One region of the Halomonas sp. TG39a genome, then DNA from elsewhere that is predicted to be linked to it. Evidence: predicted binding sites of a transcription regulator. Region 1 holds the regulator's gene; each other region holds the start of a gene.
The links. The regulator PhoB, encoded in region 1, activates phosphate uptake and scavenging genes when phosphate is short. The targets are predictions, from matches to a motif close to TGTCATANNNNTGTCANA.
Positions count from the first base shown of each region.

Region 1 (8,013 bases):
GTTTGAATCACAAGGAGTTCACCCCACATGCTGGATGCTGTCACTGCGCTTAGCCGAGGTACACGCTGTGTGTATCAGCCGGGTATGCGCCGCTATATTTTCCTGCCGATTTTAGTCAACCTGATTGTCTACGTGAGTATGTTCAGCTTTGTGCTCAACCGCTTCGATGGCTGGTTAGCTCATTGGATGAGCATGGTACCCGCCTGGCTGGATTGGCTATCCTGGCTTATCTGGCCGCTGTTTGTGATTAGCTTGTTGGTAGTAGTGTTTTTTACCTTCACGCTGGTGACCAGCTTGATTGCAGCCCCTTTTTACGGCTTTTTGGCCGCCAAAGTTGAAATCCAAGCTACTGGCCGTGAGCCTATTGATGACCGAAATCTGGCTAAAACAGCCATTGATGCCCTGGGTCGAGAGTTTGTTAAGCTCGCCTATATTCTGCCGCGTGCCGCTGGCCTGTTTGTGATCAGCTGGATTCCAGGCGTCAATATCGTTGCCCCACTACTCTGGGCGCTGTTTTCTGCCTGGGTGATGGCCATCACCTATTTGGATTACCCCATGGATAACAACAAGGTAACGTTTGTTGATATGCGGCAACGACTCGCTAAGCGCTGGTGGCAAAGCCTCAGTTTTGGGGGGCTGGTCACGCTAATCACCTGGATTCCGCTCGCCAATCTATTTCTGATTCCCGGCGCTGTAGCGGGTGCCGTGCTGCTTTGGGATGACCACTATAGGGACGGCATGTAATGACGCATGTAATGAGGCACGTGGCATCACGCCGCAGTAGACGCTTATTACCCAGGCTATGCCGCTTTGCTACCTTTACGTTTTAGCTATATTTCCCTTCATTCAATAAACAATAAGGAATAAACGCATGTTAAAACCGATGGCTTGGCTGGGTGGCGTGCTCGTGATTGGCGCCATGTCTATTTCAATGGCGTCTGGGGCACTCGCCCACGACGTAAAAACAGACGCTCTGCGCATTGCGCACCCTTTCGCCACACCCACCCCACCGGGTGCTGAAAACGGCGCTGCCTATGTAGATATCACCGCCTTTTCAGACTCCGTTACCCTGATTGGCGCCAGTAGCCCGGCAAGCAGCAACGTTGAGTTGCACGACATGCAAATGGACGGCGATATGATGCAGATGCGGCATGTGGATGAGATTCGTGTCGAGGCTGAGGAAACCTATAGCATGCGTCCTGGCGGCGGCTTTCACTTAATGCTGCTTGGTTTAACCGAACCGCTAAAAGAGGGCGAGCAGTTTCCCCTCACGCTAACCTTTGCTGAACAAGGCGATGTGGAGATTGAGGTCTGGATCCAAAACGCTCAAGAAGGCAGTGAAGCCGCTGATGGGCACCACCACTGATGACCGTTGCTTTTAACGCAAAGCAAAAACCCCCGCCGAAGCGGGGGTTTCAACGAGAAACGGCTAAATTAGCAGTTACACTTATTTTATCGGTTACCAGTCAGTGCTATCGCCTTCATCTCGGGTCAGATCTTCTGGGCTGATATTAGCACCACGCTGCACTCTTTCCCCTTTATCAGAAGCACTGCTAGATGGCGAGAAATCCAGGCTATCGCCATCATCACGGTTCAAATCGTCAGCCGATACGTGAGCTGCATGTGACGTTGCATGCGTTTCAGGCTTGTCGATGACACCTTGACCAGCGGAACGGTCTTGGTTCAATTCAATGGACGAGTTCGCCATTGCCAGCGGGCTCGCGACTAGACCAAAAGCAGTCGCTACGATAGCAACCTTCTTGCTCGTTTCTTTCAATAACATGACGTGCTCCTCAATATTTTTGGATACCGCTCAATAACAATAAGAACGGTCATTACTGCTTTAACAAGGCATACTGAATGCCAAAGCTCATATATAAACAATAAGAACTTACAAATCAGTCACATAAAAAATAAAATTGCGCACAAAAAAAAGCAGCACTAGCTTATTTTGCAAAATATAATTGTGCAACAATTACACATGTGACGATTTATTTATAGCCAATACGGCTGGTTCAGACATGCCTTCCGGAGAGCTGATGGAAAAATAGCGGCGCTGATGGAGATAGGAGCCGTTAGAAAACAGCACCCAAACGAAGAGGATAGTAGCTTAAGAGCGTTTTAAGTGTCACAAAAAATCAGACCCCGCATCAGCAGGGTCTAAGGACACAAGATTATGACAATGACTAGCGCTAGCTTCCTTTCCGTTTGCGGGACTCCAACCTTGGAATTTAACCCTGACCAGCGCTCTGATTGTCGTTTGATTCATTCCTTGAATCGACGTGCATCCCTATCGGTGTGACACGTTTTTACGCTTTTAGCTCACAACCTAATCGTAATATATTTTCTCGAAATTGCAAACTTTTGTTACCAAACGTTTCCATCACCTACGTCTTGGGTCAAATCTTTAGCGGTGTAGTCCGCTTGACCACTAGTGCGATGAGACTCTGCCTTGACGACATTAGGGCGGTCGCCTTCGTCATACATTAGATCAGATGGGCTAAAATCTGCTTGGCCGGATGTGTGATGAGACTGCGCCTGGATGGGCTCGTCATCAACCGTGAAGTCTTGATTGGCATCGATGGAGATATGGGCAAAGGCTAGCGGGCTGGCCAGCAAACCAAATGAAAGACCTACAACGGCTGCTTTTTTCACAAATGCGTTAAACATACTATTTACTCCTGGCGACTGTTTGATACCGCTGAAGTGAAGTGAGAGGGGCACTGTGGCTGATATCTCACTGCGGTTAGCTTCACTGCCTTGAGATTGCATATGCAATGCCAAAAACAAAAATTAAAAAGTTAATAACCAAAAATCAAATACTTAAACAATTTAAATTGCGCGCAATCATATGCCGCTAAAAACAAAAGCACGCTAATTACATGTGCACTAATGACACATGCGCAAAATTGTCTGTGCCTTTATGACACACTCAGCAAAGCAACCCAGGCACAGCTAATAGGCCGCTAGACGCTAGCGTTTATAGAAAAACGAAAAAAGTACTGTAAAGGGAGTGGCAGCGAAGGCGGGTGGGCAGAAGTAATAAGGAAAAAGCAGGAGGCGAAAAAGCAGACAGCAAAAAATTAGGCCCCGCACAGCGGGGCCCGATATCAGAATAGGTTATAGGTAATGACTAACGCTAGCTTCCACTCCTTGTGCGGGATTCCAACCCTGGAATTTACCCTGACTAACGTTTTGATTTCCTATTGATTCATCCTTGAATCCGAAGCACATCCTTGTCTGTATAACATCCTGTTGATCGCTTCCTCATCCTATGAAAAAGCATTCAATGATATCTAAAAAATCATCAATAATTAGCTACCGCCATTTTCTTCAACAAGTTCATCTTCGTCATATTCAGCGTCATCTGAGTGACTGCTTGATTGAGGCTCCATGTCGCTGGCATCATCGCCTTCGTCATGGGTTAAATCGTTACTCATGCTATCACTGCTAGAGCTACCAGTACCCTGTGCATCCATTGGCTGCTCATCAGCCGTGATGCCTTGGTTCTCATCAATTGCAGTGTTTTCATCTGTTTGTGCAAACGCCAATGGGCTTGCCATCAGGCCAAAAGATACACCTAAAATACCAGCTTTCTTGAGAAAATCCTTGGACATCATATTCCACCTCCGATCGCTGTTTGTTACCGCTTGGTTAAGAAAGAAAGGCTAACCAGTAGCCAGCAATTCCTGCGGTCATCTTCCTTACTTAATAAAGTGCAGCTGGCATGCCAAAAGTCACAATAAAAATATAAAACAAATAAAATCAATGACTTAACAAATAACCGCTATACCAAAGAAATACTACCCAAGCCATCAATTGGCGCTTAAAGCTGTATAAAAATGACACATGAGTAAGTTTTACCAACCTTGCATGCCAATATTGCACACTTCTACAAATGTTGTGCGTTGGATCCTTTGCTTAATTAAACCAGACGCGAGGAGGGGAAGGAGCAGCGAAACAGCGCGCCCTTGCCGGGATGAGATTCAATTTGCAGCTGTGCATCGTGACGCAATAGCACGTGCTTAACGATCGCCAAGCCTAAGCCTGTACCACCGGTCGCAGTGCTGCGCCCCTTATCGACTCGGTAAAAGCGTTCGGTTAAGCGGGGAATATGAACGGGATCAATCCCTTCACCATTGTCTTCAACATCTATATAGCCCCCGCCAGTAGCGCTAGCTTTCCAGCGCAGTGTGATTTGGCTGCCTGCTGGCGTGTAGCGCACCGCATTAAAGGCCAGATTAGAGACGGCGCTGCGAATTTCCTGTTCGCTACCTAACAGCCGCGCATCGCTTTCAAGCGCCACTGTGATGGTATGCCGCTGATGCGACAGGGCCAGCGCATCATCACAAACGCTTTGTAGTAAAGGCCCAAGTGGCAGCGGGTGATGATCTTTACCGCCCTGATCAATCTCCAGACGCGAAAGCAGCAATAAGTCATTGACCAAATTCTGCATCCGCTGGGTCTGTTCCTGCATTTGCTGGATACTACGACCTAATCGCGGCGGCAACTGATCGGCAATATCACTGTAGGTTTCCAAATAGCCGGAGAGCACGGTCAAAGGAGTGCGCAGCTCGTGGGAGACATTGGCAACAAAGTCGCGCCGCATCTGCTCAAGGCGATGCAAGCGGGTGATATCGCGCGCCATCACCAAGCGTTCATCGTCACCGTACAGGGTAATTTGATACTGCAGAATTCGCCGTTCATCAATCGGCGAGGTTAGCGTTAATGGCTCACTGTAGTTACGCGCATTAAAGTAACTGATAAAGCTTGGATCGCGCAGCAGATTGGTAATGTGCTGACCACGGTCATGGGCGGTTTGTAGCCCTAGCATGGCGGTGGCAGCGCTGTTCCACCACTCCAGATCACCGTGACGGTCAAGCATGACCACGCTGTCGCGCATCGCTTCAGACGACTCTTGAATACGCGCTAAGGTAGCGCGCAGACGGCTTTGGGTAATACGCTGGCTTTTTTGATAGCGGTATAAGCGGTCAAATAACTCGCCCCACATTCCGCGAGCAGCAGGCGGCTCATCGTGTGGGTGAAGGGTGAGCCACTGGTAGAGCTCGCGCAACTGACGTAAATGGTAAAACAGGCATACCGCTAGCCCTGCCGAAAGCCCTAGCCCAGCCGAGCCCAATAGCCAACCTAAGCAAGTACCCAGCGTGGACAGCCACGCTATTCGCCACAGCTCACGACTCCATAAACGCACATTTACACCCGTGCAGAGAAACGGTAACCGGTACCCCGAACCGTTTGAATCAGGTTTTGATGCACGTCGCCCAGCGCTTTGCGCAAGCGGCGAATATGCACATCGACCGTGCGTTCTTCGACGTAGACGTTGCCGCCCCACACTTGGTCAAGCAGTTGGCTACGCGTGTAAGCGCGCTCTTGATGGGTCATAAAAAACTGCAGCAAACGGTACTCGGTAGGCCCCATTTCCAGCGCTTTGCCGTGGGCGCTGACCCGGTGGCTTACCGGATCAAGTAGCAGACCGTTAATCTCTATCGGGTCTTCAACCCCACGCGGGGTCGCACGGCGCAGCACCGCCTTTAACCGAGCCACCAATTCCCGGGGTGAAAAGGGCTTGGTGATATAGTCATCGGCACCGGCTTCAAGCCCTTGAATTTTATTATCCTCTTCGCCTTTAGCGGTGAGCATAATAATAGGAATTTCGGCGGTAGCTTCTTCACGCTTTAAGCGCCTTGCCAGCTCAATTCCGCTAGTGCCCGGCATCATCCAGTCCAGCAGCAGTAGATCGGGTTGGTGGTCAACCACCATAGCATGAGCATCTTGGGCATTATCCGCTTCGAGCACGCGATAGTCAGCCATTTCCAGCGCTACCGCGATCATCTCGCGAATCGACGCTTCATCATCGACAATCAGAACGGTCTTGGCGGTCATACCAGAGCCTCACGGTGTTCGAAAAAACTAGTTCAAAGAAAGCGAATTCAAAGAAAAACAGTTCAATGACATGTCAATGACGATAACACCATGACTTGATGACAGTTACATGACAACCGCCGAGATTACCCAGTGATAGGCCACCAACTTAGCGCGATACCGGCAAAAATCAGTAGCCCCGACCAGTGATTATTGAGAAACGCCTGGAAGCAGGGATCCCGCTCCTGATAGCGAATTAAGCGCTGCTGATGCAGGAAAGTCGCCGCCATGGCCGCAAGCCCTAACCAGAAGAATCCACCTAAACCAACCCGCCAGCCTACCCAGGCCAACAACCCCAGAGTGGCTAACTGGAGCAGGCCGATAATCAAACGATCCGCGTTTCCAAACAGCACGGCCGTCGATTTAATGCCAATTTTTAAATCGTCGTCGCGATCGACCATGGCGTACTGGGTATCATAGGCCACTGTCCAGCACACATTAGCGCAGAATAGCAGCCATGCTTCCAGCGGCACGTGGCCAAGCACGGCGCCAAAAGCCATCGGAATTGCCCAGGAAAAAGCCGCGCCCAGCACCACCTGGGGAAAGTGGGTATAGCGCTTCATAAACGGATAAATAATCGCCAGCAGCACCCCGCCCAGCGAGAGCAGCACCGTAAACCAGTTGGTTAGTAGTACCAGAATAAACGCCGCGGCCACCAGGGCAATAAACAGCAGCTGCGCCTCGGTTTCGCTGATCCGGCCCGTGGCTAATGGACGGTTTTTGGTACGTTTCACATGGCCGTCAAAGTGGCGATCCGCATAGTCATTGACCACGCAGCCCGCGGCACGCATCACGTAAACACCGGCCACGAAAATCAGCAGCACATTTCGCCCGGGCACGCCTTCTGCAGCGACCCAAAGTGCCCACAGCGTCGGCCACATCAAAAGCCATGTGCCTATCGGCCGATTCAAGCGCATCAGCTGTAAAAAATCTGCCACGCGAGCCCATCCCTTCGGCCGCAACAGTGAACGATCCATGCTTACCTCACGAAGAATAAGATGCAGGCGCTAGCCTAGCGCGAAGGCAGGCCAAGATCATCCGCCATCGCCGTCAAAAAATACTCTTGCACTAATAACGACAGACTGCCGTGCTTGCAGCCGTGATAAAAAACGGAGCGCCTTCCCCAGGCACAGCCTTCCCGTATGCCGTTGACGCTAGCAAACTGGGGGGAATGCGTCGTTACTTCCAATGGCCCACGCACTAAACCCGGCTGGCGAAATAGCCAACTACCTAGCGAGCGCTCGCCCAAGCTCTCTAGCCGTTGGCCCTTTACCTGCGTGAGCGGGGCGACCGAGCGCGCCACCACCCACGGCGTTTCATCTAAACACAGCGCCACTTCCCGCAGCCAAGCGTAACGCTTAGCACCAATGCCCAGCGCCTGAGCCTCATCCTGTCGCGGCCAACCGACGCCCTGGCGTAGCAGCCGTACTCGAAAAGGCTTATCGCCCCCCGCGGCCATTAAACGGGCGGTTAATGAGTCGGTAGAGGCAACCCACTGCCACCAGGGGGCACTCATCGCCGGGCGGGCCGCATCAATCTGGCGCCAGCGCGAAAATAGAGGGGTTTGCCGAAAAGCAGCAGGCGTCACCAAGTTCTCCAGGGCAATAAACGGGTCAGCTAGTGTAACATGGGGCAATGAAAGGCTTTTGTTTCAACACCTTTTTTAGCAGCTCTAGTTTAGCGCCTCTTTCTTAGCAACTTTTTGGTGTCTGCATGCCCGCCACCCAAGCACAAAAAACATCTTCACACGCTGCGCTGGTGATTATTGGCACTGGCATGGCAGGGGTTGGCCTTGCCCGCGCCTTGCGCCGCCTGGGCGACCAACGCTCGATTACGCTGGTAAGCGCTGACAGCGGCGATGACTATAGCAAGCCGTTGCTCTCCACCGGCTTCGCCAAGGGCCTGAAGCCGGATCAATTAGCCCAGCGCAGCGCAGCGCAGCTTGGCGAAGAGCTCAACGCCCAGGTGGTTATCCACACCCAGGTAAGCGCTCTGGATGTGGATAACCAATCAATACTGCTCAAAGAAGGCCAGGTGCTCGGCTACGACACACTGGTATTAGCCACTGGC
Region 1 covers NZ_JQLV01000001.1:3,512,814-3,520,826, forward strand. Annotated here, with positions in the region: gene cysZ (sulfate transporter CysZ) at 28-744, shown strand; gene U738_RS15765 (copper chaperone PCu(A)C) at 872-1,366, shown strand; gene U738_RS15770 (hypothetical protein) at 1,460-1,783, opposite strand; gene U738_RS15775 (hypothetical protein) at 2,368-2,670, opposite strand; gene U738_RS15780 (hypothetical protein) at 3,315-3,620, opposite strand; gene phoR (phosphate regulon sensor histidine kinase PhoR) at 3,926-5,212, opposite strand; gene phoB (phosphate regulon transcriptional regulator PhoB) at 5,215-5,904, opposite strand; gene ubiA (4-hydroxybenzoate octaprenyltransferase) at 6,030-6,920, opposite strand; gene U738_RS15800 (chorismate lyase) at 6,956-7,531, opposite strand; gene U738_RS15805 (NAD(P)/FAD-dependent oxidoreductase) at 7,657-8,013, shown strand, end outside.

Region 2 (8,013 bases), on a different contig from region 1:
ACGCTATCAGCGTCAGTTGGCGACTGCTATCAAGCGCTCGCGTTATCTGGCGCTGCTGCCCTACTCCGATAGCCACCAGTAAGCGTTTAACGTGATGCTGGCACTAGCCCGGTGGCTAATGCGGGGCACGCCTTACGCTGCAGGCGGGGCGGCTCTGGCAACGCTAGTGCCGTGGTTGTTCTGGTTAGGAGCAGCCATTGCTGCGTTGATGACCCTGCGCAAAGGTTTTGCACCTGCGCTACCGGTGATCATCGCCGCAGCACTACCGGCCGGTTGGTGGTGGGCTCAGGGTGACGTGATTCCGCTTGCTAGCATACTGCTGGTAACGCTGATGGCCGTTATCCTGCGCGAGAGGATGCGTTGGGGAGAAACCTTGATTGTGGGGACCTTGGTCGCCGCTGTTATGGTTCAACTGGGCATCTTCAGTCCGCCAGGCGGCACTGAGCTAATGCTTGAGCAACTGCGTGAAGGTTCAGAAGAAGTGGATCGCATGCTCACGGAATTTGCCAATCAAGGCTACGATACTCAAACCATTGCCTCATTGGTGGTGGGTGGAGTGACTGGGCTTGTGGTGCTGTTGGCAGCCATCGTGTGCTTGGCGCTTGCGCGTAGCTGGCAAGCTGGGTTGTACAACCCAGGTGGCTTTCGCGAAGAGTTCCACGCACTGCGCTTGACCCCTAAGGAGCTGGCCGTACTGGTCGTCATTGGGGTGATAGGCATGCTGTTAGGCGCTCATGCGCTGGCGATGCTTGGTTGGATTCCGCTGTTGGTAGCTGGCGTTGCGTTAGTGCACGGGTTTATTGGAATAAAGGGGATGAACGGGCTGTGGCTGGTAGCATTTTATGTGCTACTGATCACGACCTGGCCCACGATTCTCATTGTGCTGCTGTTGGGGCTGATTGATACATTCGCGAACGTTCGCGCACGCCTTGCCCGCAGCAACTGACAAGAGGTTTACGAGATGGAAGTCATTCTGCTCGACAACATTGGTAAGCTGGGCGGCCTGGGTGACAAGGTCACCGTCAAGCCTGGTTATGGTCGTAACTACTTGGTGCCTTACGGTTTAGCCGTACCGGCAACCAAAGACAACATCGAAGCGTTTGAAGCGCAGCGTGCTGAGCTCGAAGCGCAAGCTGCTGAGCGTAAGGCTGAAGCCGAAGCGCGCGCTGAGCAGTTGAACGACATCGAACTGTCTTTGGTTTCCAAAGCAGGCGATGAAGGCAAGCTGTTTGGTTCGATTGGTCCGCGTGACCTGGCCGACGCAATTTCTTCTGCTGGCATCGATGTTGCCAAGAGCGAAGTTCGTATGCCGACGGGTCCTATTCGCCAAACGGGTGAATACGACATCGCTATTCACTTGCACGCTGAAGTGGATGCCGTTGTACGCGTGGTGGTAGTTGCAGAGTAACTAAGTAAAGACTTAGCCACTCATTGTGCTAGCACGAACGCCTCAAAAGGCGCGGGATACCCCGCGCCTTTTGTTATTTCTGATGCCTGTGTTTTACGGCAGGAGTACTGGATATTGTCATAAACCCGCCTCGGCTATTAAGGTTTGGCGTTTTTCAGACAATGTCTAGATGGGTGGTAATGTCGGTGGTCGAATGCGCCCGCTCCGGCTAACATATCCCTCTTCATCGGTTACGCTGATGTGTTTAAAGGAGCTCGCTATGCAGGATCAGCCTTCTGCTGATAAAGAAACGGCAGCGTTAAAGCTGCCGCCGCATTCGTTGGAGGCGGAGCAGTCGGTACTAGGCGGGCTCATGCTGGACAACCAGGCCTGGGATAACGTCTCAGAGCGCTTGGTCGCTGATGATTTCTACCGCTATGAGCACCGTTTGGTGTTCAACGTGATGATTCACCTGGCTGAAGCCGGCCAGCCACTGGACGTGGTGACGCTTTCCGAGGCGCTGGAAGCACGTGATCATTTGGATACGGTCGGTGGGCTGGCGTTTCTGGCTGAGCTTGCCCGTAACACGCCCTCTGCCAGTAATATTCGCGCCTACGCCGATATCGTACGTGAGCGGGCAACGCTACGTAAGCTGATCCGTGCCGCTAATCAAATTGCCGATAGTGCTTTTACCCCCCAGGGGCGCCCGGCTGATGAGTTGCTCAACGAAGCCGAGCGGCTGGTATTCCAGATTGCCGAGGAGCGTCCCAAAACAGGCGGCCCTATCGGCATGAGTGATCTATTGACCAAAGCCGTTGATCGCATTGACGAGCTGTTTAACCTTAAAGGTGAGATGACCGGGCTTTCCACCGGTTTCCGTGATCTAGATGAAATGACCACCGGCTTGCAGCCTTCGGATATGGTGGTGATTGCAGGCCGCCCCTCAATGGGTAAAACCACTTTCGCCATGAATCTGGTTGAGCATGCAGTTATTTCCAGCGACAAGCCGGTCATGGTGTTCTCCATGGAGATGCCCGCAGAATCGCTAATGCTGAGGATGCTGTCCTCGCTGGGCAGGATCGATCAAACCCGCGTGCGTACCGGTCAACTGGAAGATGAGGATTGGCCGCGTTTAACCTCCGCGGTTAATCTGCTCAAAGATAAGCAGCTGTTTATTGATGACACTGCCGCCTTATCGCCTAACGAGATGCGCTCACGGTTGCGGCGTGTGGTGCGTGAACACGGCAATATCGCGCTGGTCATGATCGATTATCTTCAGTTAATGCAGATTCCCGGCTTCAATGAAAACCGTACCGGTGAGATTTCTGAAATTTCACGCTCCTTGAAGGGCTTGGCAAAAGAGTTTAACTGCCCGGTGGTTGCGCTCTCACAGTTGAACCGCTCATTGGAGCAGCGCCCCAATAAACGTCCGGTTATGTCGGATTTGAGGGAGTCTGGAGCGATTGAGCAGGATGCGGACGTTATTGCCTTCGTTTATCGCGATGAAGTCTATAATCCAGATAACCCCGACAATCAGGGTATTGCCGAGTTAATTATCGGTAAGCAGCGTAATGGGCCTATCGGCACGGTACATATGGCGTTTATCGGCAAATATACCCGCTTTGAGGATTTGGCGCCGGATAGTTACGGCCAAGCCTTCGGCGACTAAGTTTTGATGACCGGTTCTTGATGACAGGTTTCTTTTATTACAGGCGAGTGATGAGTCACTTGAGGATGGGGAGCGAGTTCGTATAATGCCCCACCCACGATATGCAAAAAATGGGAGTAGCACATGGCAGGTGGATTTCGGCGCGGTAATCGGCAGCGTCTTCCTAAACTTGAGGGGCGCGGTGAGCTAGAGGCGCTAGAGCGCGAGGGCCCTTTCAAAGAGTGGTTGGGTATGCCAGACCTTTATCGCTACCATTTGGTCGTGGCAGGCGAGAAGTATAGCTACCAGACCGAAGACGGTGAGCTGCCCGTGACCGTGGGGGATAAGGTGGTGTTCCGTTACAAAGAGACCAAAGGCGGCAACTGGATTGACCGCAATTCGCTGGGTAAAGCCATCGACCCCTCTGAATATCAATGATGTCTTGACCTTCCGGTCAGGAACTCTCTTGCACTATTGGCCTCCTAGCTATTAATGTCTAGTGATTGCTTGTTGTCATTACATTGCAATGACGGGGCAACAGAAGTGTCATGGGGTGCAGTCATGCTGTGCCCTGATGACATATCTGAAGGCATACCGTCTGACATTCCTTATGACATCGCCAAATAATAGGAGGGAACCATGGAACTGAAGGATCTTAAGCAGTTTGTCGCCAGTCACGACAACTTTGAAATTCGCGTGATTACCCATTCGGGTAGCCGCTTTTATCAGGTTGAACTGGAAGACGTTGAAGGCGAGCGGCACATGCTGATGCAGCGTACCAAGCCGATGCTATTTCGCTCGCTGGACGATGCCTATATGGAGCTTAAGCGTGCTGGGATTCACCGTGCTTACTTAGTGCAGCATGTGCCCCACGACGAAGTGATTGGCCGCGATGCGCATTATAGCGAGCCGCTGACATCGCGCATGCCGCTTGTTTTCTAAGGCGCTATTCTCACCCATTAACGTTTAGCCTGACGCTTTTCCCACCACCGCCCAAGCCGAATTCGACGACGGGCAAAAAACCGGTAACCGGCGTTCATTGCGCCGTATAGAGCCGGTAAGCACGAAAGCCTCACCAGCCGCCGATAGCCCAACACTGCATAGAGGGCACGGCTGGCATCCATACCGATAAACCACTCTCCTTGGCTGTCGCGCAGGTGCAACTGGCCCATCATGGCGTTAAATTCTTTTCCATACTCATGGGCGTTAAAGTCCTGAGCCTGAATATCGACCAGCGCGATGTGTTCCCGATGGCGATGCTTTTCCAGCCACGCAACTTCCTGCTGGCAAAAGGGGCAGTGGCCGTCGTGAAATAGCGTGACCGGCGGTAACGCGTTTAACGGTGCGAAGCGGCTCATGGTGACTCCTGGTTGGTATTGTTCATATGGGTATCGATCGTATGCCATCGGTTTTGGTAGTGGCATAGCCGGCGGTGTGACAGGCTTGCCCATAGCCAGGTGACACTTCCAGTTGAGCCAAGAAGCTTTCAGCCTGTTGGCGCATTGCTTCACGCTTGTCATCGGACATTCTGCTGAGCGAGCCGTAAATTAGCTTCATGCGCGGGTTCTGGTTCAATTGCTCGGCATTAGTTTCCAGGAAGTGCCAGTAAAGGCTGTTGAAAGGGCAGGCCTTTGGCCCTGTAACCTGCTTAGGCGAGTAGCGACAGTGCTGGCAATGATCTGACATCTTGTCGATATATTTACCCGATGCACAATAAGGTTTGGAGCCCATTAAGCCGCCATCCGCATGGAGTACCATGCCCAAGGTATTGGGCAGTTCCACCCATTCGCTGGCATCGGCATAAACAGCCAGGTACCAGTCGCATAGCGCCTCGGGTTTGACCCCACACAGCAGGGCAAAATTGCCCGTGACCATTAGTCGTTGAATATGGTGGGCGTAGCTATTATCGATGGTCATCTGTATGGCACGCTGCAGGCAGCGCATATCGGTATTCGCATCCCAGTAAAACGCTGGTAGCTCGCGGTTGAAGCCGAGCTGATTAGCGCTTTTGTAGTTGGGCATCTGTGTCCAGTAGAGCCCGCGTACGTATTCTCGCCAGCCAAGAATTTGGCGGATAAAGCCTTCGGCGGCGTTGATCGGCACATCGCCGTCATAGTAGCGCTGCTCGACGGCTGCACAGACTTCATGGGGCGACAGCAAGCCGAGGTTCATCGCGGCTGAGAGCCGTGAGTGATATAGATAGGGCGCTGAATCGCTAATCGCATCCTGATAGCAGCCAAAGTCAGCCAGCCCATGCTCAGTGAAGTGATTTAAATCTACCAGCGCTTGTCGGCGGGTGACCGGCAGGTTGAAGTTTTCCACACAACCTATGTGATCACCAAAGTGGCGTTCCGCATCGGCCAATGCGTCTTTTGTCAGCGTGTCAAAGCGGTGTTGTGGCAGGTCAGGAAACTCAAGCGCTGCTTTGATAGGTTGGCGATTGTCGTGGTCAAAATTCCACTTGCCGCCAGCGGGTTCATTGCCCTCCATCAAGATCCCGGTACGCTTGCGCTGCTCGCGATAAAAGTATTCTAGGCGCAGCTGCTTGCGGCCTGTGGCCCAGTTGGCGAAATCCTTTGGCGTGGTAAAGAAGCGCTCATCTTCAAGTAGCCGCCATGGAGTCGTTGCGTCTTTGCGCTGCTGCATCGCCTCCCACAGCCGCCATTCACCTGGTCGGGCAACGCGTATCTCATCGCAGCCATACTGTTGGGCGATGCGCTCAGCTTCATCAATGAGGGAGTGACAGTTATCCGCATCGTCCAGAGCGCTGTAGTGAACTTGAAAGCCTTTTTCACGCAGCGCTTGGGCAAAGTGACGCATGGCGGCCAAAAAGAGGCCGATTTTATGTATATGATGCGGCACATAGCGGGCTTCTTCAGCCACTTCGCAAAGGGCAACCACGGCATTGGCGGGGGCGTCTTGCAGCGTTGTTAGTGAAAAAGAGAGCTGGTCACCAAGAACCAAAAGCAAAGGCTTGGACATGAATTGCCTCGGAGTTATACAAATAATGTTGATAGTATAACTTTATGCCGCCAGTTTGCCGAAAAGTGATAGCATTTAATTAGCTTGTACCGAGTGTTAGCGAGATCGTAATTTTCCAGGAGCATGACTAATGACCGAGAATGTCGTCAAGGATCAGCCGGGCGAGGGCCGCTTGGCCCATGCACCTAGCGATCATCCACCGGTGCCACGTGCCAAAGTGGGCGTGGTGCTAGCGAACTTGGGAACCCCGGATGCCACTGACTATTGGTCAATGCGTCGTTACCTGAATGAATTTCTGTCTGATAAGCGCGTGGTCGACTATGCCGGTTGGAAATGGCAGCCGTTGCTACAGCTGATTATTTTGACCAAGCGGCCATTCTCATCGGGTAAAGCGTACCGAAGTATTTGGAACAACGAGAAAAACGAAAGCCCGCTGCTGACAACTACTCGCGCTCAGACTGAAAAAATGACCGCACGGTTAAAAGCGCTTTACGGTGATGACGTCGAAGTCGATTTTTGCATGCGCTACGGCAATCCCTCGACGGAAAGCGTGCTGACGCGATTAAAAGAGAAAGGGTGCGAGCGAATCGTGTTTTTTCCGCTTTACCCTCAGTACGGTTCACCGACCACGGCCACGGCGAATGACCAGGCATTTCGCACCCTGATGAAGATGAAATGGCAACCTTATATACGCACGGTGCCGGCTTATTTTGAACATCCTGCCTACATTCAGGCGTTGGCCAATTCAGTACAAGAAGCCTACGACGGTTTATCAACCCGGCCTACTAAGCTGGTGGCCAGCTACCATGGTGTCCCCGAGCGCTATCTGATGGAGGGGGATCCTTACCACTGTCAGTGCCAGAAAACCACGCGCCTGCTGCGTGAGAAGCTGGGTTTTAGTAAAGAGGAGGTGGATACCGCTTTTCAGTCGCAGTTTGGGCCCGAAAAATGGGTCGGCCCGCAAACTGTCAAGCATGTGGCGGAACTCGCCAAGCAGGGACATAAACACATTGCCATTATGTCGCCTGCCTTCTCTTCCGACTGTGTCGAAACCTTGGAGGAGATCGAGGAGGAGATACACGATAGCTTTATGGAAGCGGGGGGCGAAACGTTCAGCTATATCCCTTGCCTGAATGATCGTGACGACCATATCGAGGCCTTGCTTGCCGTCATCAATAATGAATTAGCCGGATGGCTATCGGCTCCTTAGCGCCACATTTATCGTCAATGCTAGCTCAAACTAGCCGCAGTGCGAATCAAGACGCCTGCGGCTATTTGCGTTTAAGGGTTTGACTGGTCAGCCAAAACTGACTGTTATAAGGTGTACAACTTTAGAATCACTATTATTCAACGCTGGCATGCCAGTGATAAGGCACGATGCCTGGGCTTTAGCCGCTGTTTGATGGTGAGCCTTGCATTATTCAGGAGGTTTCGCTTGATACAATTCGCCGTATTAATGGGTTTCGTGCTGGCGGCGTTGTCGCCAATGTTGAACGGCTGGTTCGGTCAGCGCACTAGCTTGGTGCTGGCTATGTTTCCCGCTGGCCTGGCGGCGTGGTTGGCACTCCAAGCCCCCGCGGTCATTGAGCATGGCAGCCTACTGTTAGAGTGGCAGTGGGTGCCTTCGCTGGGTATTAGCCTTACTTTCCTGCTGGACGGTTTATCGCTGCTGTTTGGGCTGCTGATTACCGTTATGGGGGCCTGTGTGCTGGTGTATGCCGGCGGCTACCTTAAAGGTCACCCTGATCTACCACGCTTTCATATCGCCTTAGTCGCTTTCATGGTCTCGATGCTGGGGCTGGTATTAGCGGATGGGCTGTTGACGCTATTTATTTTCTGGGAATTGACCAGCATTACCTCCTATTTGCTGATTGGTTTTAATCACGCTGACATTAATGCGCGTAAATCAGCACGGCAGGGCTTATTCGTCACCGTGGCGGGCGGTTTGGCATTAATGGCTGGGTTGGTGCTGTTAGGGATTGCCAGCGGTAGCTGG
Region 2 covers NZ_JQLV01000002.1:184,089-192,101, reverse strand. Annotated here, with positions in the region: gene rpsR (30S ribosomal protein S18) at 1-82, shown strand, start outside; gene U738_RS18955 (hypothetical protein) at 95-946, shown strand; gene rplI (50S ribosomal protein L9) at 962-1,408, shown strand; gene dnaB (replicative DNA helicase) at 1,668-3,056, shown strand; gene U738_RS18940 (hypothetical protein) at 3,180-3,473, shown strand; gene U738_RS18935 (DUF6482 family protein) at 3,675-3,977, shown strand; gene U738_RS18930 (thiol-disulfide oxidoreductase DCC family protein) at 3,995-4,393, opposite strand; gene U738_RS18925 (cryptochrome/photolyase family protein) at 4,416-6,017, opposite strand; gene hemH (ferrochelatase) at 6,148-7,227, shown strand; gene U738_RS18915 (putative monovalent cation/H+ antiporter subunit A) at 7,456-8,013, shown strand, end outside.
Region 2: U738_RS18935 (DUF6482 family protein) is a predicted target of PhoB. The motif match lies at 3,547-3,564, and genes of this name have one in related genera.

Region 3 (8,013 bases), 560 kb from region 1:
GAGCAACTGCGCCGCGCGCTTACCGTAAGCACCATTCATCAGCACCAGCACTTTACCGCTGGGGTCAGTGGCGCAGGCCAGCGCACTCTCCACGGCGAAGGTACCGCTACCCTGCATGGGCACGCAGGCGTACTCATCGCTTGCGGCTTCCGCCATAGCAAGCAACTGGCTACGAATGTCGGCAGTGACCTGGTTAAAGTCATCGTCCCAGGAGCCCCAGTCGCGCAGCATGGCGGCTTTGGTCGCAGGGGAAGTGGTCAATGGCCCCGGTGTTAACAGATAGAGTGCTTCGTTTTGATCGTTCATTTTGGTCTATACCAGATATTTAAAACACTTTAGTCGCAAGTACAACGGGCTGTCTAGGACTGTTCTCGTCTCTCCTAGCCCGCCATACGCCAGCGCTGGGCGTTGTTTAACAACACATGGGTAAGCGCTGTATGCAGCAGCTTCACCACCAGCGAGGTAAGGAAAATCAGCACGGCCATGGCCGCGGCGCTGGCAAAGTAGCCCGCCTCATCCAGATGCAGCACGGCCACCGAGGCCAGCCGTGTGTCACTGTTATAGAGAAACACCACCGCCGATACCGTGGTCATCGCATTGACGAACAGATACACCGATATATCCAGCACCGCGGGCAGCGACACCGGCAGCGTCACCCGGCTGAACGTGATCCAAAACGGTACTTTGAGTGAGGCCCCCACCGCTTCAAACTCGGGATCGAGCTGTTTAAGCGCGGTGACGGAGGTGAGATGGCACACGGTGTAGAAGTGAATCAAGGTATTGAGCACCAGAATCATCAGCGTGCCGTACAGCCAGTTAAACGGGTTGCCCGCCTGATTGAAAAAGAAGATATAGGCAAGCCCCAGCACCATGCCAGGCACCGCCATAGGCAGCATGGCCATAAAGTGTAGCCCTTGGCGCAGCGGGCGGAAGCCTTCACTCTTTTCGATTAGCCAGGCATTAAAGAAGATCACTAACGTGCCCACCAGGGCCACGCTAAACGCTAACTTGAGCGAGTTAAACCATGCCCCCCAGCCACCATCGGCCATGCCTTGGAAGGTATAGTGCTCAAAGGTTATTGATAAGTTGTAGGGCCAGAACTGCACCAGCGACGCATACACCGCGGTGCCGATCACCAGCACAATGGCCCCCGCCACCGCGTAGCAAAGCAGTGTAAATATCCAATCTCGCAGCGGGCTGGGGCTAGGCTGCCACGGCACTGCCCGGGCCGAAAGTTGCGCCACCTGGCGCCGCTGTATCCAACGGTCAACGATAAACGAGAGAACCGCTGGCAGTAGCAGAATCACGCTGACTACCGCGCCCATCTGAAAGTTCTGCTGCCCAACCACCTGGCGGTAGACGTCGGTAGCCAGCACACTGAATTGGCCGCCGATAATTTTAGGCACGCCGAAGTCGGTAATCGCCAGGGTAAACACCACAAACAGGCAGGAAATCAGCCCGTAGCGCACGCCGGGCAACGTAATAGTCAAAAACGTACGCCACTTGGGGGTACCCAGCGCTTCGGCCGCTTCGTAGAGCCGCGCATCGCTGTTGGTCAGCGCGGTGGTCAGCAGCATTAGCGCGTGGGGAAATATCCAGAAGCTCATGCCCATCACAATGCCGATAGGCCCATAAACCGAGTGGCCGGCCAGTAAATCGCGCAGAAACCCCTGATTGCCAAACAGATAGACCAAGCTAATCGCGGGCAGCAGCGATGGCGCCAGAATGGGCAAAATCGCCAACATGCGAAATAGCCGCTTGCCCGGCATGCAGGTTCGAGTGATCCCGTAGGCGCATAAAAACGCTAACCCGACCACCACACCGGTGGTCATCAGCGCCACCCGCAACGAGTTGGCGATCGAATTGACCAGCGCAGGGGTTTGAAAATAGTACGCGAAGTTGGCCAGGCCGATAAAGTCGCCTGCACGGTCTTGCAGGCTCTTGATCAGCATGGTCACGAGTGGGAACAGCAGCCCCACCACCAGCAGTGCAACGCCAGCGAGTAACGCCAACAAGCGGATCAGCGACTCTAGCGATGGCTTGGTCGCCGATTTTACAAAGCTCTCGGCCATCATTGCTGGCTACTCCCGGCTGGGTAAAGACGGGCGGCTTCGGTGGGCAGGTGAATACCTAGCACCTGCCCCTGGTAAAGGTTTAGGTCGGTACTATCGCGACTAGGCACATCGGCAATGAGCGTTTGGTCAGCGTCCGTTAAGCGCAGTGTGACCCGCTGAAAGGGCCCTAAAAACTCGATACCTATCACCTCACCATTCAGCGCTCCCGCTTGACGGCTAAGTGCCACTGCTTCGGGCCGAATGGCCAGTTGGGCGGCTTGGCCCACTTCCAGGGCATGCGGCAGACAAGCGCAGGGCGTGATACCCAGCAGCGCTTGATTATCGCCTTGGGCGGTCACTTCCAGGAAGTTCATGCTGCCGATAAACGAGGCCACAAAGGCGCTGGCAGGCTGATGGTAGATCTCCGCCGGGGTACCCACTTGCTCAATCACGCCGTGGTTCATCACCACGATGCGGTCGGCCATGGTGAGCGCCTCTTCCTGGTCGTGGGTCACCATGATGGTGGTCACCCCGAGGCGCGCCTGCAGGGCTTTAATCTGGCTGCGCAGGTGGCCCCGCACCCGGGCGTCCAACGCCGAAAGCGGCTCGTCCAGCAGTAGCAGGCCAGGCTCGGTGGCCAGTGCCCGCGCAAGCGCCACGCGCTGCTGTTGCCCGCCGGAAAGTGCCGCCGGGTACTTGTTTTCGCTGCCCGTCAAGTTCACCAGCGCGAGCAGCTCACTCACCCGTGCTTGGATGCGTGACCGCTCTACCCGCCGGTTGCGCAACCCATAGGCCACGTTGTTAAACACCGTTAGGTTGGGAAACAGCGCATAGGACTGGAACACAATGCCGAAGTCACGCGCCTGGGTGGGCAGCGTGGAGATATCCTTGTCACGCTGAATAAGCGTGCCCGCGGTTTGTCGGGCAAGCCCCGCAATAGTGCGCAGCAGGGTGGTTTTGCCGCAGCCGGAGGGACCTAAAAAACAGACAAACTCCCCCTCGTTAATGGTCAGGGAAATGTTGTCCAGTGCAGTAAAGGTACCAAAACGCTTGGTCACCGCTTCAATGCGTAAATGGGGCGTCGTGGGGGTCATCACTGTCGGCGCGTCGGCCGCCAGCAGCGATGTCATTGTCGTGTGCATAACATCTCCATGCCCCGGCACACTGGCCGGGGCAACTGATCGCGGCTTATTGCTCGGTTTTACCATCGTAGCGACGCTGCCACTCGGCCAGCACGCGTTCGCGATTGACGGCAGCCCACTGGAAGTCGGCGTCGATCATGCGATCAGTAATATCGGAGGGGTAGTTTTCAATCGGCTGTGCCACACCTGGGTAGGCAACCACTGCATAGCCTTCGTTATAGAGTTCGTTGGCATCGCGGGAGATTGCCCAATCCATAAGCGTTTGCGCGGCTTCCTGCTTGTCGGTACCAGTCATAATAGCGGCGGCCTCCATATCCCAGCCCAGCCCTTCTTCAGGGAAGATAACTTCAATAGGCGCACCCTGGGACTTCAAGCGCGCACCGCGGAAGGCAAATGACACGCCCACCACGGTTTCACCTGTCGCCGCCAGGCTACAAGGGGCGGAGCCCGAATGGGTGTAACGGGCGATGTTGTTATGCAGCCGATCCATGTAATCCCAGCCCTGATCCTCTTCCCATAGCTGCAGCCAGCTGGCTACATCCAGGTAGCCGGTACCCGACGAGTTGGGGTTAGGCATGATCACATGGCCTTCAAACTCAGGCTGGGTAAGGTCTTCCCAAGAGGTCGGCATCGGCACGCCCTGGCGCTCGCCCTCAATGGTGTTGTAGCAAATAGCAGCGACCCAGGCGTCCATACCCACCCAAGCCGGGTCTTCACCATCACGATAGGCCACATCGACAAATTTGGGGTCGAGATTCTCAACGCCAGCGGGAGCGTAGCGCTCCAGCATGCCCTCCTCTTCCAACACCAGCAGGCTGGTAGCGGCCAGGCCCCAGATCACGTCAGCCTGGGGGTTGTCTTTCTCGGCCAGCAGGCGGGCGGTAATCACGCCGGTGGAGTCGCGCACCCAGTTAATCTCGATATCCGGGTGGGCCGCGTTGAAGCGTTCAGCATATTTTTGCAGGTCGTCCGACTCAACGGCGGTATACACCGTTAATTCGGTTGCTTGGGCGTTGGAAGCAAGCGCAACAGCAGCAGCACCTGCTAACAACGTTGAAGGGAATAAACGGCGTGGCATCATCATGATAGTCTCCCGGCTGATTGGTATAGACCAGAAGTTTGCAGGCGTTAAATGACACTGCGATGACGCTTGTTTGAACGTTTTTTTAACTGGTGATGACCGCGACTAGGTCGTTTCCGCTAGCGCTGACCGGATAGCTCCACGCTGATACACAGCGAATCGTGCAGCCAGTGCTCTTCATCAAACTCAATAGGGCGCTGCTGGTCGTCTAAAATGGCACGGTTAATATTTAACCCGGCAGTGCCGGGTGCAACGAATAGCTCTTCGGCATCCATTGGCGAAAGCGCTTCTGAGACCATGCGAATAGAGCGATTGGCCAGGTAGTGCCCCCAGCGCTCTCGCAACAGCCCCCAAAGCGATTGCCCACTATAGATATCTAGCAACTCTGGGGCACGCTCGGGTACTACCCACAGCGACTCCACCAGCACCGCGCGGTCATCCACGTAGCGGCGGCGGCGAATATGCTGAAACGGCTGGTCATCCGGCAGCCCCAGCGCCCGAGCCGCGGGCGGGTGAGCGCGGCTTTCCAGCTTCAAAACGGCCGTGCGTGGCTGCCGCCCCTGGGCGCGCACATAGTCGTTAAAACCCGCGTCACGGGTGGGGTCGTAAACCAAACGGGCGGGAGAAATAAACCAGCCGCGTCGATTGCTGCGGTGTATCAGACCCTCCCCTTCTAGCTGAGAAAGCGCTTGGCGCAGGGTCACGCGGGTGGTGGCAAAGCGCTCGGCCAATGACCGCTCGGCGGGAAGCTTGCCTTCCCACAGGGCGGCATTTTGATCGATTAATGTGCGAAGCTGTTCGGTTAACTGTAAATAGTAGGCATCAGACATGCGCCGATTTTCCTGGCAGAGCATTAGGCGACGAAGCGCTTGAGGGCGTCCGCCAGTCTAAGCGCCGCCAACCTTCAACGCTAGCCACCTCGGCCAGTACCGGGTCTGGGTTAACTGCCACGGGGCAATCGACATATTGCAGTAACGGTAAATCGTTGCGGGAGTCTGAATAGAAGGTGGTGTGGCAAGCAGTGATCTGCTGTTCGGCCAGCCACTCTTTCAAGCGCAGCACCTTGCCGCCGCGATAGGAAAAAATACCTTCGCTACCGCCGGTATAGCGCGCGTCTTCATTCACTCCGTGCTCCACGCTTAGCTCGACCGCCAGCACATGCTCAATCCCCAGGGTGGTGGCAATCGGCTCGACCAGATGGCGTGACGAGGCAGAAATCAGTAGCAGGGTATCGCCAGCCTGGCGGTGCGCTTCCAGGCAGGCCCAGGCTTGTTCAAAAATACGCGGTTGCAGGTGCGTGGCCACAAAGCGCTCGACCTCTTTTTGCACATCTTTCACCCGGCGTCCGCGCAGCGGTGCCAGGGTCATGGCCAGATACTCTTCAAGTTTCAGCTTGCCCGCGTGATAGGCCAGATGCATCTTTTCGGCACGAGCCATAAAGGCCTCGGCATCGCTGATCCAACCTTGCTCTATCATCCATAAATTCCAGCGGTCGCTGCAGTCTCCGTCCAGGAGGGTGTCGTCAAGATCAAACAGGGCCAGGCGCATGGGGCACTCCTTTCATCGCGGGTTGGCGGCGCGTAGGGTATGCCAAAGGTGATGACAAGACGATGACGATGATAAGGGTTTAAGGGGTCAACCACGCTGCCGCAAACTCATCCGCCGGTAATGGGCGGCCAAACCAGTAGCCTTGCGCTTCATTACAGCCCATGTCGGCAAGCAAATGAGCTTGCTCTTGGGTTTCGACACCTTCTGCCACAGTCTTCATTTCTAACGCCTGCGCCATGGCAATGATGGTTTGCACAATGGTGCGATCATTTTTATTTTCGAGCATTTCACGCACAAACGAGATATCTATTTTCAGCGCGTCGGCGGCGAAGCGCCGCAAATAGGAGAGAGAGGAGTAGCCGGTGCCAAAATCGTCGATGGAGAGCGAGTATCCCGCTTGACGCATGGCGTGGGTAATCTCAACGGCCTGATCTGGGTCGCGCATAAAATCGCTTTCGGTGAGCTCCAGGGCGATCGCGCTCGGCGGAACACCAGCGGTGAGGCGCGCTATGTGGCTATTGAGCTCTGGGTCGGCAAACTGTTGGGCGGAAATATTGATCGATAGCCTGCCTGGCAACCCTCCACCGGGCTGATTTCGCCATGTGATTAACTGCTTGGCAGACTCTTCCAGCACCCAGTCCCCCAGGGCGCGGATAAGGCCGCGCTCTTCGGCCAGGGGAATAAACTCGCCAGGGCTTACCCACCCCCACTCAGCGTCGTACCAGCGGCATAGGGCTTCTGCACCGGTCAACCGGCCATTGGTTAGGTCCACCTGGGGCTGAAAGTTGAGCGCTAACTTGTGTTCAGTGATCGCGGCGCTGAGCCGTTCGCTCATCAGTTGGCGTCGATGCAGCTCATGACGCATAATTTGAGTATAAGGAGAGGTGCTGTTTTCGCGCCGCTTGGCGTGGTGGAGGGCAATACTAGCGGCATTAAATAATTCGCCAGCTTCAGCGACATCTTGCGGGTAATGGGCAAAACCAATGCTGACATCGAGGTGAAAGACGCGACGCTGCAAAGACAGCGGCTGCTTCACCGCTGAGCGTAGCTGCTCGACAAGACCGCCGATATCAACGGGGTCGGCAGCGGCGACTAACAAGGCAAACTCATCCCCGGATAAGCGCGCCAGCGAGCCATGCGCGTGGCTGATCTGCTTTAGACGATCCGCCACCGTCACCAGCAGTTGATCTCCCACCTGGTGGCCGTGCAGGTCATTCACCTCCTTAAAACGGCGGATATCCAATAGCAGCAGCGAAAGACCAAGCTCACTCTGGTGGGCCTCTTTCCACATCTGCGCTAACAGCTCCATAAAACGGACGCGGTTAGGTAAGCCAGTGGTGGTATCGGTATAGGCCAACTGGTGCATATGGCGATGGTCGCGGCGGCGCTCAAGCTCTGCCGCAGCGCCGGTAGAGAGAATTTTCAGCACCGAGGTAGCAAAGGCATTGGTAGTCAACGGCTGACGATAAAACACCATCATCACACCAATCGCTTCGCCGTTGGCGTTATCTAGGCGTCGGCCAATCCATGCCCTTGTTGATAGCAAGGTGCCTGGCAACAGCAGTGGTGGGCCGTCATGCATGACGGCTTCGCCCTCCAGCACCACCTGCTCGCTGGGCGAGCCCCGCAACGCAAAGGCATGTTGTTCGTGTTGAGTCCCCTCTACCACCATACTGACAGTGGTCGCCTGTCCAACGACTTTTTTGTCGCTTTGAGGGGACGTATGGAGTAGCGCAATAAAGCCTGCGTCGGCTTCCAGCACCTTCACCAAGGTCGCAATCAACTGTTGAAAATAGCCGTCGCCCACCTGGGTGGTGACCGTAGAAGCCACTTCAACCACAGCGTTTTGCACCCGCTGTGACTCTTGCTGGTCGGTCACATCAGAGATAAAGCCTTCTAAACAGACGATGTCGCCTGCCTCATCCCTAACGGCTTGGCCCTGCTCCCACATCCAGCGGTAGCCGCCGTCACGATGACGCAGTTGGTAAATCACGCGGTAAGGCTGATTATTGGCAATGGCCAACTGCACCTCGCGATAGAGCTTGTCCTGATCATTAGGATGAATCAGGGCAGCGAAGCTGGTCAGTCGATTATCTTGCAACTCGTCGGGCCGATACCCGGTTAATGCCTCGGCCCCCTGGCTAACCACCTGCATGGTCCAATGACTATCATTTAAACTGCGATAGGC
Region 3 covers NZ_JQLV01000001.1:2,953,106-2,961,118, forward strand. Annotated here, with positions in the region: gene U738_RS13205 (2-aminoethylphosphonate--pyruvate transaminase) at 1-306, opposite strand, end outside; gene U738_RS13210 (putative 2-aminoethylphosphonate ABC transporter permease subunit) at 381-2,075, opposite strand; gene U738_RS13215 (putative 2-aminoethylphosphonate ABC transporter ATP-binding protein) at 2,072-3,196, opposite strand; gene U738_RS13220 (putative 2-aminoethylphosphonate ABC transporter substrate-binding protein) at 3,243-4,280, opposite strand; gene U738_RS13225 (UTRA domain-containing protein) at 4,397-5,107, opposite strand; gene U738_RS13230 (HAD family hydrolase) at 5,100-5,825, opposite strand; gene U738_RS13235 (bifunctional diguanylate cyclase/phosphodiesterase) at 5,905-8,013, opposite strand, start outside.
Region 3: U738_RS13220 (putative 2-aminoethylphosphonate ABC transporter substrate-binding protein) is a predicted target of PhoB. The motif match lies at 4,328-4,345, and genes of this name have one in related genera.